Krasilnikovia cinnamomea: one gene and its partner. The protein of the gene in region 1 binds, or shares a complex with, the protein of each later gene. Links are inferred from orthologs where the notes say so. Each region holds a gene or a part of one and is shown on either strand. Other genes may lie near its edges.

What was found.
Region 2: rplJ (region 1) and EV385_RS24485 share a complex: the UniProt entries of both Bacillus subtilis proteins name them as parts of the ribosomal stalk of the 50S ribosomal subunit. The link is inferred for Krasilnikovia cinnamomea from one-to-one orthologs.

The regions. Positions count from the first base shown.
Region 1 is NZ_SHKY01000001.1:4,119,402-4,122,112, forward strand. It holds rplJ (50S ribosomal protein L10), read left to right. Parts: upstream 1-938; coding sequence 939-1,484; downstream 1,485-2,711. Other genes in the region: rplA (50S ribosomal protein L1), read left to right, coding at 1-476; rplL (50S ribosomal protein L7/L12), read left to right, coding at 1,539-1,928; rpoB (DNA-directed RNA polymerase subunit beta), read left to right, coding at 2,522-2,711. UniProt on the Bacillus subtilis protein: Forms part of the ribosomal stalk, playing a central role in the interaction of the ribosome with GTP-bound translation factors (such as IF-2, EF-Tu, EF-G and RF3).
Region 2 is NZ_SHKY01000001.1:5,351,838-5,362,358, reverse strand. The notes cover bases 7,631-10,521. They hold EV385_RS24485 (uL11 family ribosomal protein), read right to left. Parts: upstream 9,344-10,521; coding sequence 8,918-9,343; downstream 7,631-8,917. Other genes in these bases: EV385_RS24480 (lytic transglycosylase domain-containing protein), read right to left, coding at 9,742-10,521; EV385_RS24490 (ATP-dependent Clp protease proteolytic subunit), read left to right, coding at 8,211-8,849; EV385_RS24495 (cysteine hydrolase family protein), read right to left, coding at 7,631-8,029. Outside these bases: EV385_RS24520 (Rieske (2Fe-2S) protein), read right to left, coding at 1-239; EV385_RS24510 (hypothetical protein), read right to left, coding at 3,711-5,465; EV385_RS24500 (maleylpyruvate isomerase family mycothiol-dependent enzyme), read left to right, coding at 6,645-7,349; more of EV385_RS24495, read right to left, coding at 7,394-7,630. UniProt on the Bacillus subtilis protein: Forms part of the ribosomal stalk which helps the ribosome interact with GTP-bound translation factors. Required to recruit RqcH, which is part of the ribosome quality control system (RQC), to stalled 50S ribosomal subunits.

The DNA of each region.
Region 1 (2,711 bases):
GCCCGAAGGCCGAGGAGGCCGTGGCCGCCGGTGCGGACGAGGTCGGCACGGACGAACTGGTCGCCCGGATCCAGGGCGGCTGGCTGGACTTCGACGCCGCGATCGCCACCCCGGACCAGATGGCCAAGATCGGCCGGATTGCCCGTATCCTCGGCCCCCGTGGCCTGATGCCGAACCCGAAGACCGGCACGGTGACCATGGACGTCGCCAAGGCGGTCTCGGACATCAAGGGCGGCAAGATCACCTTCCGGGTGGACAAGCACTCGAACCTGCACCTGATCATCGGTAAGGCGTCGTTCTCGGCCGACCAGCTGGTCGACAACTACGCCGCGGTCCTCGACGAGGTCCTGCGCGCGAAGCCGTCCGCGGCCAAGGGCAAGTACCTCAAGAAGGTCACCGTCACCACCACCATGGGCCCGGGCATCCAGATCGACCCGAACGTGGTGAAGAACCTGCGCGAGAGCGCCGACGTCTGACGTCACGCCGCATCGCGTCGAGAGCCCCCCGGACCATTCCGGGGGGCTCTCGCATGTCCCAGATCCCCGGTCGGAGTCGACGGCCGCTCCGACCGTGATGCCGTCGGCGATCGGGAACAAGCCGCGTGGCGGGGACGACCCGCGAGGCACGAGATGGGCGGATTTGGTTTCGCGGGCGGGGCCGCGTACTCTTCGTTTCGAAGTTCCACCCACAGACCGCCGGTCGCCGTGGCACCCGTCGTCGGACAGTTTCGTTCTCCGACGGAGGCCGCAGCCGAAGGCCCCGCAACCCGCGGGCGGCCCGCGCAGGGGAGAACGGTTCGCGACCATCGTCTGCGAGCCGCGGTCCTAGCCGACCGCGTCTGGCCGTCAATGTCCGCCCCGTGCGCTCACCTGCGCCGGGGCGTTTCTCGTGTTCGGGCCTGGATCTTCCGGCGGCTCGAGCAAGGAGAGAGGAGGGACATGGCGGACAAGCCGGTCCGGGCCGACAAGGCCACTGCCGTTGCCGAACTGACGGACCAGTTCCGGAACTCGAAGGCCGCTGTGTTGACCGAGTACCGCGGTCTCACGGTTGCCCAGCTCACCGAGCTGCGGCGGGCGCTCGGCAAGGAGACTACGTACTCCGTGTCGAAGAACACGCTCGCGAAGCGGGCGGCGACCGAGGCGGGCATCGAGGGTCTCGACGCGCTGTTCACCGGTCCTACCGCGCTCGCCTTCGTCAGCGGTGACCCGGTCGAGGCGGCCAAGGGTCTGCGGGCCTTCGCCAAGGCCCACCCGGTCATGGTCATCAAGGGCGGCGTCTTCGAGGGCAAGGCCATCACGGCCGCCGAGGTCAACAAGATCGCTGACCTCGAGTCCCGCGAGGTGCTGCTGGCCAAGCTGGCCGGCGCCATGAAGGGCAACTTGACGAAGGCGGCGGGCCTGTTCCAGGCGCCGCTGTCCAAGACTGCCCGCCTGGCGGCGGCACTGCAGGACAAGAAGAGCGCAGAGGGTTCCGCAGAGGGCTGAAGCCCCGCGCGGAGTTGACTTTTCATTTTCAGAAACAAGGAAAGGACGCCAGACATGGCGAAGCTCAGCACTGCGGAGCTGCTCGACGCGTTCAAGGAGATGACGCTGATCGAGCTCTCGGAGTTCGTGAAGCAGTTCGAGGAGACCTTCGAGGTCACCGCGGCCGCCCCGGTTGCCGTTGCGGCCGCCGCGGCCCCGGGTGGCGGCGACGGTGGCGCGGCCGAGGCCGAGAAGGACTCCTTCGACGTCGTTCTGGAGAGCGACGGCGGCAAGAAGATCCAGGTCATCAAGGTCGTGCGTGAGCTGACCGGCCTGGGCCTCAAGGAGGCCAAGGACGCCGTCGAGGGTGCCCCCAAGGCGATCCTGGAGGGTGTCAACAAGGAGAAGGCCGAGGCTGCCAAGGCCAAGCTCGAGGGCGAAGGCGCCAAGGTTACGCTCAAGTGAGCTGACGCTGCGTAACGGCAAAGGGTGGGGGTCCATTAGGGCCTCCACCTTTTGTCATTTCTGTGCTTTCGCAGGTCAGGTCGCCTTTCCGGGGCGGTCAGGTTGCCGACTGACAAATGTCGCCAACCCGTACCGGGCGTGCGTTATGGTCGCTATGCCGCGTCCGTTGGGCGACGGCACGGCGCCGAGACCCTTGACTGTGTGTCCGCTGGCAGGCACGCTGACATCAGCAAGTTTCCGCGCTTGCGACAGCCCGCCTGTGGGTACACCGAGACGAACGGGACCCGCGGACGGCACGAGGGAGAGACGCCGCGTTCCAGAGCGGCCCCGCTTGCGGCACCGGCCCCGAGAGGCGCCGGTAGGAGGCCGCGGGGACGCGCTCCGCAGCGCCCCTCGGCGAGGGCTGGACAGCGGTTAGCCGAGCGGCTACACTGCTAGTTTGCGCTGCCTTCTGTCTTGCGCCCTGCCAGGATATCCATCCGGATAACTTCCTGGGGGGTCCATTGGAGTGCACGCAGCCAGAAAGTGCACGCAGACAGTTGCATACCGCAGCTCAGCCGCATCAGCAGCACCGGTCCTCGGAAGGACGCATCTTGGCAGCTTCCCGCCCTGCGAAGACCAGTCGTACGTCGAGCGCATACGCTCCCCGCCGCATCTCGTTCGGCAGGATCACCGAGCAACTTGAGGTTCCCAACCTCCTCGCCATCCAGACCGAGTCCTTCGACTGGCTGGTCGGGAACGAGGCTTGGCAGGCTCGCTCGGCGGACGACCCGCACGCCCACT
Region 2 (10,521 bases), 1.2 Mb from region 1 along the record:
CCGGACGGAAAGCCCGCGTCGGCACCCTTGCTACCCGCCGGGGCGGGATTGTTCTGGAAGTCGCTGCCGTTGGGGTTCGTACCGCTGCTGCCGCCCGATGTGCCGCACGCGGCCAGCAGGCAGGTGGCGCCGAGGGCACCGGCACCCGCCAGCACGGCGCGGCGGGGCGCCACTGCGCCCTGGCGGGTCGGCTCACCCTGCGGATGCGCGATGTCGGTCCTCGCCTGCACGTCAGTCATGTGTCGGTACCCTCCAGTGCCCTCGGCCGCGCCCGGACCTTACGCGGCGTTGTCTGTAGATACGCGGAATCCACCGCAGTGGTTCATGGGTCTGACCGAAATTATCCGGGCACCTCGGGCGGCGTTCTCCCCCTTTGTGGCGTTTGCGGGAGGCTTTCGGGTGGATTTCGCGGCCTCCCGTGCTTGGCCGACACAGTGACGCCGGGCCTGCGGCATGCGGGCCCGGCGTAGCTGTGTGTTACCTGAGAGCGGGAAGGTTCAGCTGTCAGCGGCGGCCCGCGACCGCGCGGCGCGCGGCTTCGCGGTAGCCGTCGCCGCACCGTTCGCCTTCGCGGTGCTCGCGGCCGCACCGTTTGCCTTTGCTCGGGTACGCGTGGCGCCGGTGGACCGGGCACCGGCGGTCGTCTTGCCGTTGCCGTTGCCGTTCGCCTTGGCGGCGCGGGCCACCGCCGCGGCGCATCCCTTCGGCTGCCCGGACAGCCCCAGGACGTGACGCAGGAAGCTGCCGGTGTGGCTTTCGGGCACCTCGGCCAACTCCTCCGGGGTGCCGGTGGCCAGCACGAGCCCGCCCTTGCTGCCGCCTTCCGGGCCCATGTCGATCAGCCAGTCCGCGGTCTTGATCACATCGAGGTTGTGCTCGATGACGATCACCGTGTTGCCCTTGTCAACCAGCCCACCGAGCACCGTAAGCAGCTTGCGGATGTCCTCGAAGTGCAGGCCGGTGGTCGGCTCGTCGAGCACGTACACGGTGCGGCCCGTGGAGCGCTTCTGCAGTTCCGAGGCCAGCTTGACGCGCTGCGCCTCGCCGCCGGACAGAGTGGGGGCGGGCTGGCCGAGCCGTACGTAGCCCAGACCCACGTCCACCAGGGTGCGCAGGTGACGGTGGATCGCCGGGATCGCGGAGAAGAACTCCGCCGCCTCCTCGATCGGCATCTCCAGCACCTCGGAGATCGTGCGCCCCTTGTAGTGCACCTCCAGGGTCTCCCGGTTGTACCGGGCGCCCTTGCACACCTCGCACGGGACGTAGACGTCCGGCAGGAAGTTCATCTCGATCTTGATCGTGCCGTCGCCCGCGCAGTTCTCGCAGCGGCCGCCCTTGACGTTGAAGGAGAACCGGCCCGGGCCGTACCCGCGCACCTTCGCCTCGGTCGTCTCGGCGAACAACTTGCGGATGTTGTCGAACACCCCGGTGTAGGTGGCCGGGTTCGACCGTGGGGTACGCCCGATCGGCGACTGGTCGACCCCCACCACCTTGTCGACGTGCTCCAGCCCGGTGACGCGGGTGTGCCGGCCGGGCACCATCCGGGCGCCGTTGATCTGGTTGGCCAGCACGGTGTGCAGGATGTCGTTGACCAGCGTCGACTTGCCCGAGCCGCTGACCCCGGTGACCGCGACGAACTGCCCCAGCGGGAAGCCCACCGTCAGGTTGCGCAGGTTGTGCTCGCGGGCGCCCTGCACCACCAGCTCCCGGCCGGTCACGCGGGGACGGCGGACCATCGGAGTGGGTATCGACTTGCGCCCGGACAGGTACGCCCCGGTCGGCGACTCCTTGCTGTCCAGCAGGCCCTGCACCGGCCCGCTGTGCACGATCCGCCCGCCGTGTTCACCCGCGCCCGGGCCGATGTCGACGACCCAGTCCGCGGTCCGGATGGTGTCCTCGTCGTGCTCGACCACGATCAGCGTGTTGCCGAGCTTCTTGAGCCGCACCAGCGTCTCGATGAGCCGGTGGTTGTCCCGCTGATGCAGGCCGATGGACGGTTCGTCCAGCACGTACAGCACGCCGACCAGGCCGGAGCCGATCTGGGTGGCCAGCCGGATCCGCTGCGCCTCGCCGCCGGACAGGGTGCCGGCACCGCGGTCGAGCGACAGGTAGTCCAGACCCACGTCGACGAGGAACCGCAGCCGGGCGTTGATCTCCTTGAGCACCCGCTCGGCGATCATCTTCTGCCGGCCGTCGAGCTCGATCGTGGCCAGCAGCTCGGCGCAGTCGCCCACCGACAGCGAGCACACCTCGGCGATGCTCTTGCCGGCGATCGTCACCGCCAGGACCTCGGGCTTGAGCCGGGCCCCACCGCACGACGGGCACGGCACGTCGCGCATGTACCCCTCGTACTTGTCCCGGGACCAGTCGCTCTCGGTGTCGGCGTGGCGGCGTTCGAGCCACTGCACCACACCCTCGAAGCCCGTGTAGTAGGACCGCTCCCGGCCGTACTTGTTGCGGTAGCGGACGTGGACCTGGTCGTCGGAGCCGTACAGGATCGTCTTCTGCGCCCGGGCCGGCAGCTGCCGCCACGGGGTGTCGATGCTGAACTTCTCCTGCTCGCCGAGCGCCTCCAGCAACCGCAGGAAGTACTCCAGGGTGGTGCCGCCCGACCACGGCTGGATCGCGCCCTCGCGCAGGCTGCGCTCCACGTCCGGGATGATCAGCTCCGGGTCGACCTCCTTGCGGGTGCCCAGCCCGGTGCACTCCGGGCAGGCGCCGTAGGGAGCGTTGAAGGAGAACACCCGCGGTTCGAGATCCTCGATCGCGAGTGGGTGGTCGTTGGGGCAGGCCAGGTGCTCGGAGAAGCGCCGCTCCCGGTGCGGGTCGTCCTCCGGCAGGTCGACGAAGTCGAGCAGCACCATGCCCCCGGACAGTTGCAGGGCACTCTCCACCGAGTCGGTGAGGCGCTGCTTGCTGCCCGATTTCACGCTGAGCCGGTCGACCACCACCTCGATGGTGTGTTTCTCCTGCTTCTTCAGCTTCGGCGGCTCGGTGAGCGGGTGCACCACCCCGTCGACGCGGGCGCGGGCGTAGCCCTTGGACTGCAACTCGCCGAAGAGGTCGACATACTCGCCCTTGCGGCCGCGCACCACGGGGGCCAGCACCATGAAGCGGGTGCCGTCGGGCATCGCGAGGACCCGGTCGACGATCTGCTGCGGGGTCTGCCGGCTGATCCGCTCCCCGCACACGGGGCAGTGCGGGATACCGGTACGGGCGAACAGCAGCCGCAGGTAGTCGTAGACCTCCGTGATCGTGCCGACCGTGGAGCGCGGGTTGCGGGAGGTCGACTTCTGGTCGATGGAGACCGCCGGTGACAGACCCTCGATGAAGTCGACGTCGGGTTTGTCCATCTGGCCGAGGAACTGCCGCGCGTACGACGACAGGGACTCGACGTAGCGGCGCTGGCCCTCGGCGAAGATCGTGTCGAAGGCGAGGCTGGACTTGCCGGAGCCGGACAACCCGGTGAACACGATGAGGGCGTCCCGGGGCAGGTCGAGGTTGACGTCGCGCAGATTGTGCTCACGCGCGCCGCGGATGATCAGTCGGTCGGCCACAGCCAGCCACTCCGTCTAGGGTCTTCGGGGTCTTGGTCTTCGGTCCGGGCTTCAGTCGCGGCAACTCTAGCCACGGGGTACGACAAGTTCCGCCGGCCTAGGTGCAGCGCCCCGCAGTTGCTGCACATTCCCCCAGATCGGCCACCCCAGACGTCACCCGGGCGGGGCGACCGCCAGATCTCGGACGTCCCACACCTGCACGCCGCCGATCCTCTGCGGGGAGCGCCCCAGCAGGTCAGTCAGCGTCGCCGCCAGCAGGTCCGCCTTGTCGCTGCCGGGCACCAGCACCACCGCGTCGGCACGCCAGAAGCTCAGGTCGGTGCGCGCGGCCCGCCGGTCGACGGGCGTCAGCACCGGCCGGATGCCGTACTCGCGCACCCAGTCCAGCAGCACCGTGCTGGCGCGCGGCGGCGCATGCCACGAGCCGGTCTCGTCGCTGGGCGGGTCGGCCGGGCCCATGAAGTAGCCGCCCGGCACCGCGAACTCCAGCCCCGACAGGGCGGCCCAGCGCATCCCCGCCCGCCCGTGGGTCACCTCGGGCAGCGGCACCGGCACCAGGGTCCGGTCGGCGCTCACGTACTGCCGCCAGGTGCCCTGGGTGAGAAACGGCGGCAGCGGGTCGGCGCCCACGATGGGCAACGGCTTGGGCAGGACCGGCACCAGCGCCACGGCCAGCCCGGCCCAGAACGCGACCCGCCGCCGGTGCGGGTAGTCCCGGATCCGGTCGGCCGCCAACGCGATCAGCACCCCCACGAGCGTCGCACTGACCATCGCGAACCGGGTCACGCTCACCAGGTCCAGGATCGGCACGTGGCTGATCAGCCCGAACGGCAGCGGGATGCCGGTGTCGTGCCCGGCGACGCGCAACTGCGGGCCCAGCGACATCACGAGCAGGACCGCGCCGGCCAGCGCGGTGGCCCGCGCCGCCGCCGAGCGCCACAGCATGACCACCATCACACCCAGCATGATCAGCATCGGTACGCCGAAGAAGGTGTTCTCCTCGGTCGCGCTGACACTGACCGCGCGGGCCAGGGCGGCGTTGCCGGCCAGTGACTGCCGCGCGTACGCGCCGAGGGAGAGCAGGTCGGTCACGTACTGGTCCGGCGGGAACGGCTGCCCGTGATAGCTGCCCGCGCCGAAGAACTGGTGCCACAGCGGGTACGCCAGCAGCGCCCCCGCCGCCGCGGCGGCGACACCCAGCCCCGCGACGAACCGGCGCCACACCGCCACGGCCTCGCGCCGCCGCTGCACCGCGTACGCCAGCGCGAACACGCCCAGCGCCAGCGCCGTGAACAGCAGCGTCTCCTCGTTGATGAAGGCCTGCACCGTGATGAGCAGCGCGAGCGCCAGCCCGCCGCGCACCACCCGCCCCGGCTCGCGCAGCCGCAGCACCTGCCACACGATGAACGGCACCACGAACTGGCAGACGAAGTTCACATGCCCGTTGGCGTGCGACACCATGGCCGGCGCGAACCCGCACCACAGACCACCCAACCAGGCGGCCAGGCGGCCCCGGACCAGCCGGGTGAACAGCCAGTACCAGGCCGCGGCGGTGCCCGCCAGGCCAAGGGTGAGCAGCAACGCCACCGACACCCCGGCGCCCAGTAGGTGGGTGACCGGCGCGGCCGGCAGGCTGAGGGCCAGCACCGAGGTGTTCGCCATCATGTTCACCCCGGCCGGGGCGTTGAGCCGGTCGCTGACCAGCAGGTCGGCGCCGTGGAACACGACCCGCTCACCGTGCGCGATCATGAACAGGAAGACGCCGTGGTCGTCGTCGTTGGCGGACAGCACCCGCCCGTTCGGGTCGCGCCACAGCTGCAGCAGCACCAGCACCGCCAGCGCGAGGTAGCTCAGCAGGGCACCCGGGCCGGCCAGCCGCCGCCAGCGCCCTACGGACGCACCGGGCACCGGCGCGACGGGCTCCGGGGTTCCGGGCTCCGCCCGCCCGTCGACCGCCTCGGTGACCGCGTGCACCGCAGCATTCTGCCAGGCAGCCGACCCCGGCGTCAGGACAGGGCCCGGTGACGCGCGCCCCCGCCGACGGTGCCCCGCAGCCCGATCTCCCGGATCCCGGGCGTATCCAGGACAGCACCGCCGCCCGGCACCGGAACGAGCCTCCGGCCCGCCCCCGGTTCAGCGTCGCCGCCACCGCCGCGGACCTCCCGTACCGGCATCACGGTGGCCCCGGCCAGCGCGTCGACCAGCGTCGATTTGCCGGCGCCCGCCGGACCGAGCAGTGCCAGCGTGCGCCCCGGCCCGAGCAGTGCGCGCACCGCGGTCAGCCCGTCGCCGCGCGACGCGCTGACCGGCAACACGGGTACGCCCGGCGCCACGGCGGCCACCCGCCGGGTGATCGCGTCGAGGTCTGGGGCGGCGTCCGACTTCGACAGCACCACCACCGGCCGCGCCCCGGACGCCCCGGCCAGGGCCAGCAGGCGTTCGACCCGGGCGTCGTCGGCGCGGGGACTGATCGGCTCGACCACCGCGACGGTGTCCATGTTGGCGGCCAGCACCGGCCCCGCGGCACCGGCGTCCCCGGCGGGTCCGAGCAGTGCCGTGCGGCGGGGCAGCACGTACTCGACCGTGGTGCGGCGGTCCGGCCAGCGCCGCAGCACCACCCAGTCGCCCGGGCACGGCAGCCGGGCCGGATCCGCGGCGGCGCAGATGAGCACCGGGCCGCCCAGGCTGGCCCGTCCCACCCCGGCGGCGTCCAGGACGGTGCAGACGCCGCGGTCGGCCCGCAGCACCCGGGCGGGCACCGTGTCGGCACGGTCGAACTGCCGATAGGCGTCGGCGAAGCCATCGTCCCAGCCCAGGAGGGACAGATCCGACACGCTGCCTACCTCCTTCGGGGGCTCGATCGACGGGTCTGCACAGACCGTACGGTCACCGCTACGCCCGGGAAAGCGAATTCCGGTGCCGGGTTGTCGGTGCCGACCAGTAGGGTTCAAGCCATGTCGGCCACTTCCTGGCAACCCCCGGCACACCCACCCCTGACCGCGGACCAGCCGCACTACGACACTCGGGGCGTCCGGTCATGATCGCGCCCTTCCCCGCCCGCCCGCGCGACCCTCGGTGCGATCCGTCATGACGGTCGATCCGCTCGCGCTGATGACCGACGTGGAGGAGGCGACGCAGCGCCTGCTGCGCGCCGCCGAGTCCCTCGACGACGATGCCGTCGCCGCGCCGTCCGAGCTGGCGGGCTGGACCCGGGGCCACGTCCTGACCCACCTGGCACGCCAGGCGGACGCCATCACCAACCTGCTCACCTGGGCGCGCACCGGCGTCGAGACACCGGCGTACGCCTCACCGGCGGCTCGCGTGGAGGGCATCGAGGCCGGGGCCGAGCGACCCCTGGCCGACCAGCTCGCCGACCTGCGCGCCGCGCACGAACGGATGGCCGACGCGGCCGCCGCCATGCCCGCCGAGGCGTGGACGTTCCACATCCCCGGCCGCAACCAGCTCGCCGCCGCCCTGCCCTGGGTACGCCTGCGGGAGGTGGAGGTGCACCACGTGGATCTCGGTGCCGGGTACACCCCCACGGACTGGTCCGAAGCGTTCGCCCTGCGGCTGCTGCGCGAGATCGTGGGCGGCGCGGGCGCCGACGCGCCCGCGCTGGTGCTGCGCCCGTTCGGTCTGGACCATGAGCTGGTCATCGGTGACCGCGCCACGGCCCCGGTGGTCAGCGGCCCGACCCGGTCCCTGGCGGCGTGGCTCGCCGGACGCGGCGACGGCGCCGACCTCACGGTCTCCCCCGACGGTGCGCTGCCGACCCCGGCGACCTGGATGTGAGCTGATCCACGTCGCCGGCCAAGGGGTTCCGGCCGTTCACCGCGCTACGGCAGGGATTCCACGCGGCCCAACGCGGCCATGATCTGCGCAGCCTCCACGGGCAGCGAGAACATCGGGTAGTCGTAGGCGATCGCGTTGTCGTGCTCCTCGGCCGAGGTCGCCGCCGTGCAGTCGGTCAACGTGATCACCCGGTAGCCGTTCTCGTACGCGCTGCGCATCGTGGACTCGACACAACAGTTGGTGAGGAAGCCACCCAGGATCACCGTCGTGATGCCCCGGCTGCGCAGAATGAAGTCGAGGTTCGTGCTGGCGAACGTGTCCAGCCCACGTTTGCCCTCGACGAGGATGTCCCCTTCGGCCGGTGCGAGAACGTCCACGATGGCCGCACCCCACGTGCCCTTGACGAACGCGTTGCCGTCCACCACGCCCTTGAGGATCCCGTACGGATGCCGGCTCAACTCGCCGTACCCGGGAGCGAACGTGATCGGCGCATGCATGATCGTGACACCGGCCGCCCGGGCCGCCTCCACCAGCGCCACGGTCTTCGGCAGCATCCCGGTCTTGTCCATCACCGCCGCCACGGCGCCGTGCAGGGCACCACCGTCCGAGGTGAACTCATTCTGGTACTCGATGAGCACGAGCGCGGTCGTGGCGGGATCCAGGTGCAACGTGTCGGACACGGCTCAACCCCCAGCGAAGATGCGGACGCGGTGACCTCAGGTGTCCATGCAAACACACCGCCACACCGTCCGCCCTCAGCTGAAGGGCTCCGTCGCGGCGCGCCGCCGAACCTAGACTGGGCGACACCCCCGCCGGCGCCTGGCGGCGGGTGGACGGTGGCGAACACGCGCGGAGGTGCCGGTGGACCTACGACATGAACCCCTGCGCTGGCACCCCACGCCGGACCCCTCCCCCGCCGGGTGGCCACCACCACCGCCCGGCGACGCCGGCCCGACCGTGCCCGGCTGGCTTGAGGAACGGCTGTTCGACCAGCGGATCGTCATGCTTCGCGGCCCGCTGACCGGGCAGTCCGCCACCGGCGTCGCGGCCGCCCTGCTGACCCTCGACGCGACCGGGCCCGCCCCGGTGCAGGTGCACATGGCCAGCTCCGGCGGCGAACTGGGCGCGGCCCTGTCGATCGTCGATGTCATCGACGCGATGACGGCACCGGTGCATGCGGTGGTCACCGGGGAGGCGGGCGGGGCCGTGCTGGCGGTGCTGGCGGCGGCACGGACCCGGGTGGCGTACCGGCACGCACGGTTCCGGCTGGCCGAGCCGCACGCGGCCGGGGTCACCGGCACGGCGGACGAGGTCGCGGCGGCCGCCGGCCAGCACCTGCGCGAACTCGAGGAGGTCGTGCTGCGGCTCGCCGGCCTGACCGGGCAGTCACGCACCCGGATCGAGGACGACCTGGCGGCCGGGCGCAGCCTGACGGCGGCGCAGGCGCGCGACTACGGACTCATCGACACGGTGATCGGCGAGGACACCGACTCGGCCTGAGGTCGTTGCGCCGCGCGAAGCGCAAAAAGGCGCGAACCCGTTCGGGTTCGCGCCTTTTCAGGTACGAGTTACTCGGCGACCTTGACGCCCATCGAGCGGGCCGTACCGGCGACGACCTTGATCGCGGCCTCGACGTCGTTGGCGTTGAGGTCGGGCAGCTTGCGCTCCGCGATCGTACGGACCTGCTCGGCGGACAGGGTGCCCACCGTCTGGGTCAGCGGGTTCGACGCGCCGGACTGGATCCCGAGCGCCTTACGGATCAGGAAGCTCGTCGGCGGGGTCTTGTAGGTCAGCTGGTGGCTGCGGTCCTCGAAGACCGTGACGACGACCGGAATGATCTCCCCGCGCTGGTTGGCGGTGGCCTCGTCGTACTCAACCTTGACCGCCCGCATGTTGGCGCCGGTCGGGCCGAGCATCTTGCCGAGGTCGACCATCGCGGCGTTGCCCGCCTCCAGCGCGAGGGTCACCACGTGGGTCTTCTTCTTGGGCGGCATTGCTTCAGGGCTCCTTCGTGTGTGCTGCACGGGCCGAAGTAGGGAGCGCCGCCAGCATCTGAACGCACAACAACCCCGAGACCTTACAGCCGCGCCCACGAAGTGGTCAAAACGGCGTTAGTCCCGGGTAGCGCCCACCAGTGTAACCCGGCCGGGGTGGGCCCCGTGGGCGGCCCTCAACCGCTGGTCAATGACAGATCGTCCGCGAGGAACCATTCCCCGGAATCGAGGTCCCGCGCATACACCGCCAGGGAGAGGCTGCCCCCGGAGCGCGCGGCGGTGAGCTGCACCGAAACCCGCGGAACCAGCCCCAGTCCTCGCCGTGGCACCCGTTGGCTGCCCCGGCTGAACCGGGAGTCTGCCGCCGGCCGGGCTCGTCGGTGCGGGTCGCCGTGCGGTCAGTACCGGTCGCAGTAGCAGGACGCCATCAACGACCGGACCGAGTCGACGTACTCGGGATTGGGCAGTTGCTTGTCGCCCAACGCCGCCTCGGCCGTGCCGAACCCGGCGTTGTACGCGGCGATCACCACGTTGAGCAGGCACACGCTGGAGTGGCTGCGGCAGTCGCTGGCCTTGAGGCTGTAGTTCTCCTTGAAGTACTTGTCGCCGAAGTACTTCGTCAGCCAGGCCAGGTAGTTGGCGCCGAGGACGGCGTTCTGGCGGTAGTCGTGGGCGTCGAACGCCTGCCCGAACCGGTCGTTGATCATCTTTTGGGTGTCGGGCATGACCTGCATGAGCCCGCGCCCGCCGTCGCAGTTGACGATGTCGGACTGCCAGCCGCTCTCGTGCCATGCGGTCGCCAGCACGAGCCGGGCCGGCAGCTTCAGCGACGGCGCCGACGTCGGCCAGTAGGACTTGCCCGCCGCGGCGTTCAGCGCCGATTTCGCCTTCGACTTGGAGACCTTGACGCCCTCGTGCTTGGCGCACGCGGGCGCCTGGAAGTTGTTCGGATCCTCGGTGGGTGCCGCTTTGGTCTTGGTCTTGGCCTTCGGCTTGGTCGGTGCGGTCCGCGACGCCGTCGGCGACGCCGTGCTGGGCTCCGGGGCGGGTGACTCGGTCACCACCGGCACGACCGGCTCCGACGAGGCCAGATCCACCGGCGCGGGCGCCGCGCTCCCGGCGTTGTCGTCGTGCCGGCCAAGCCCGCACCCGGCCGCTAGCACCACCGCGACCACCGC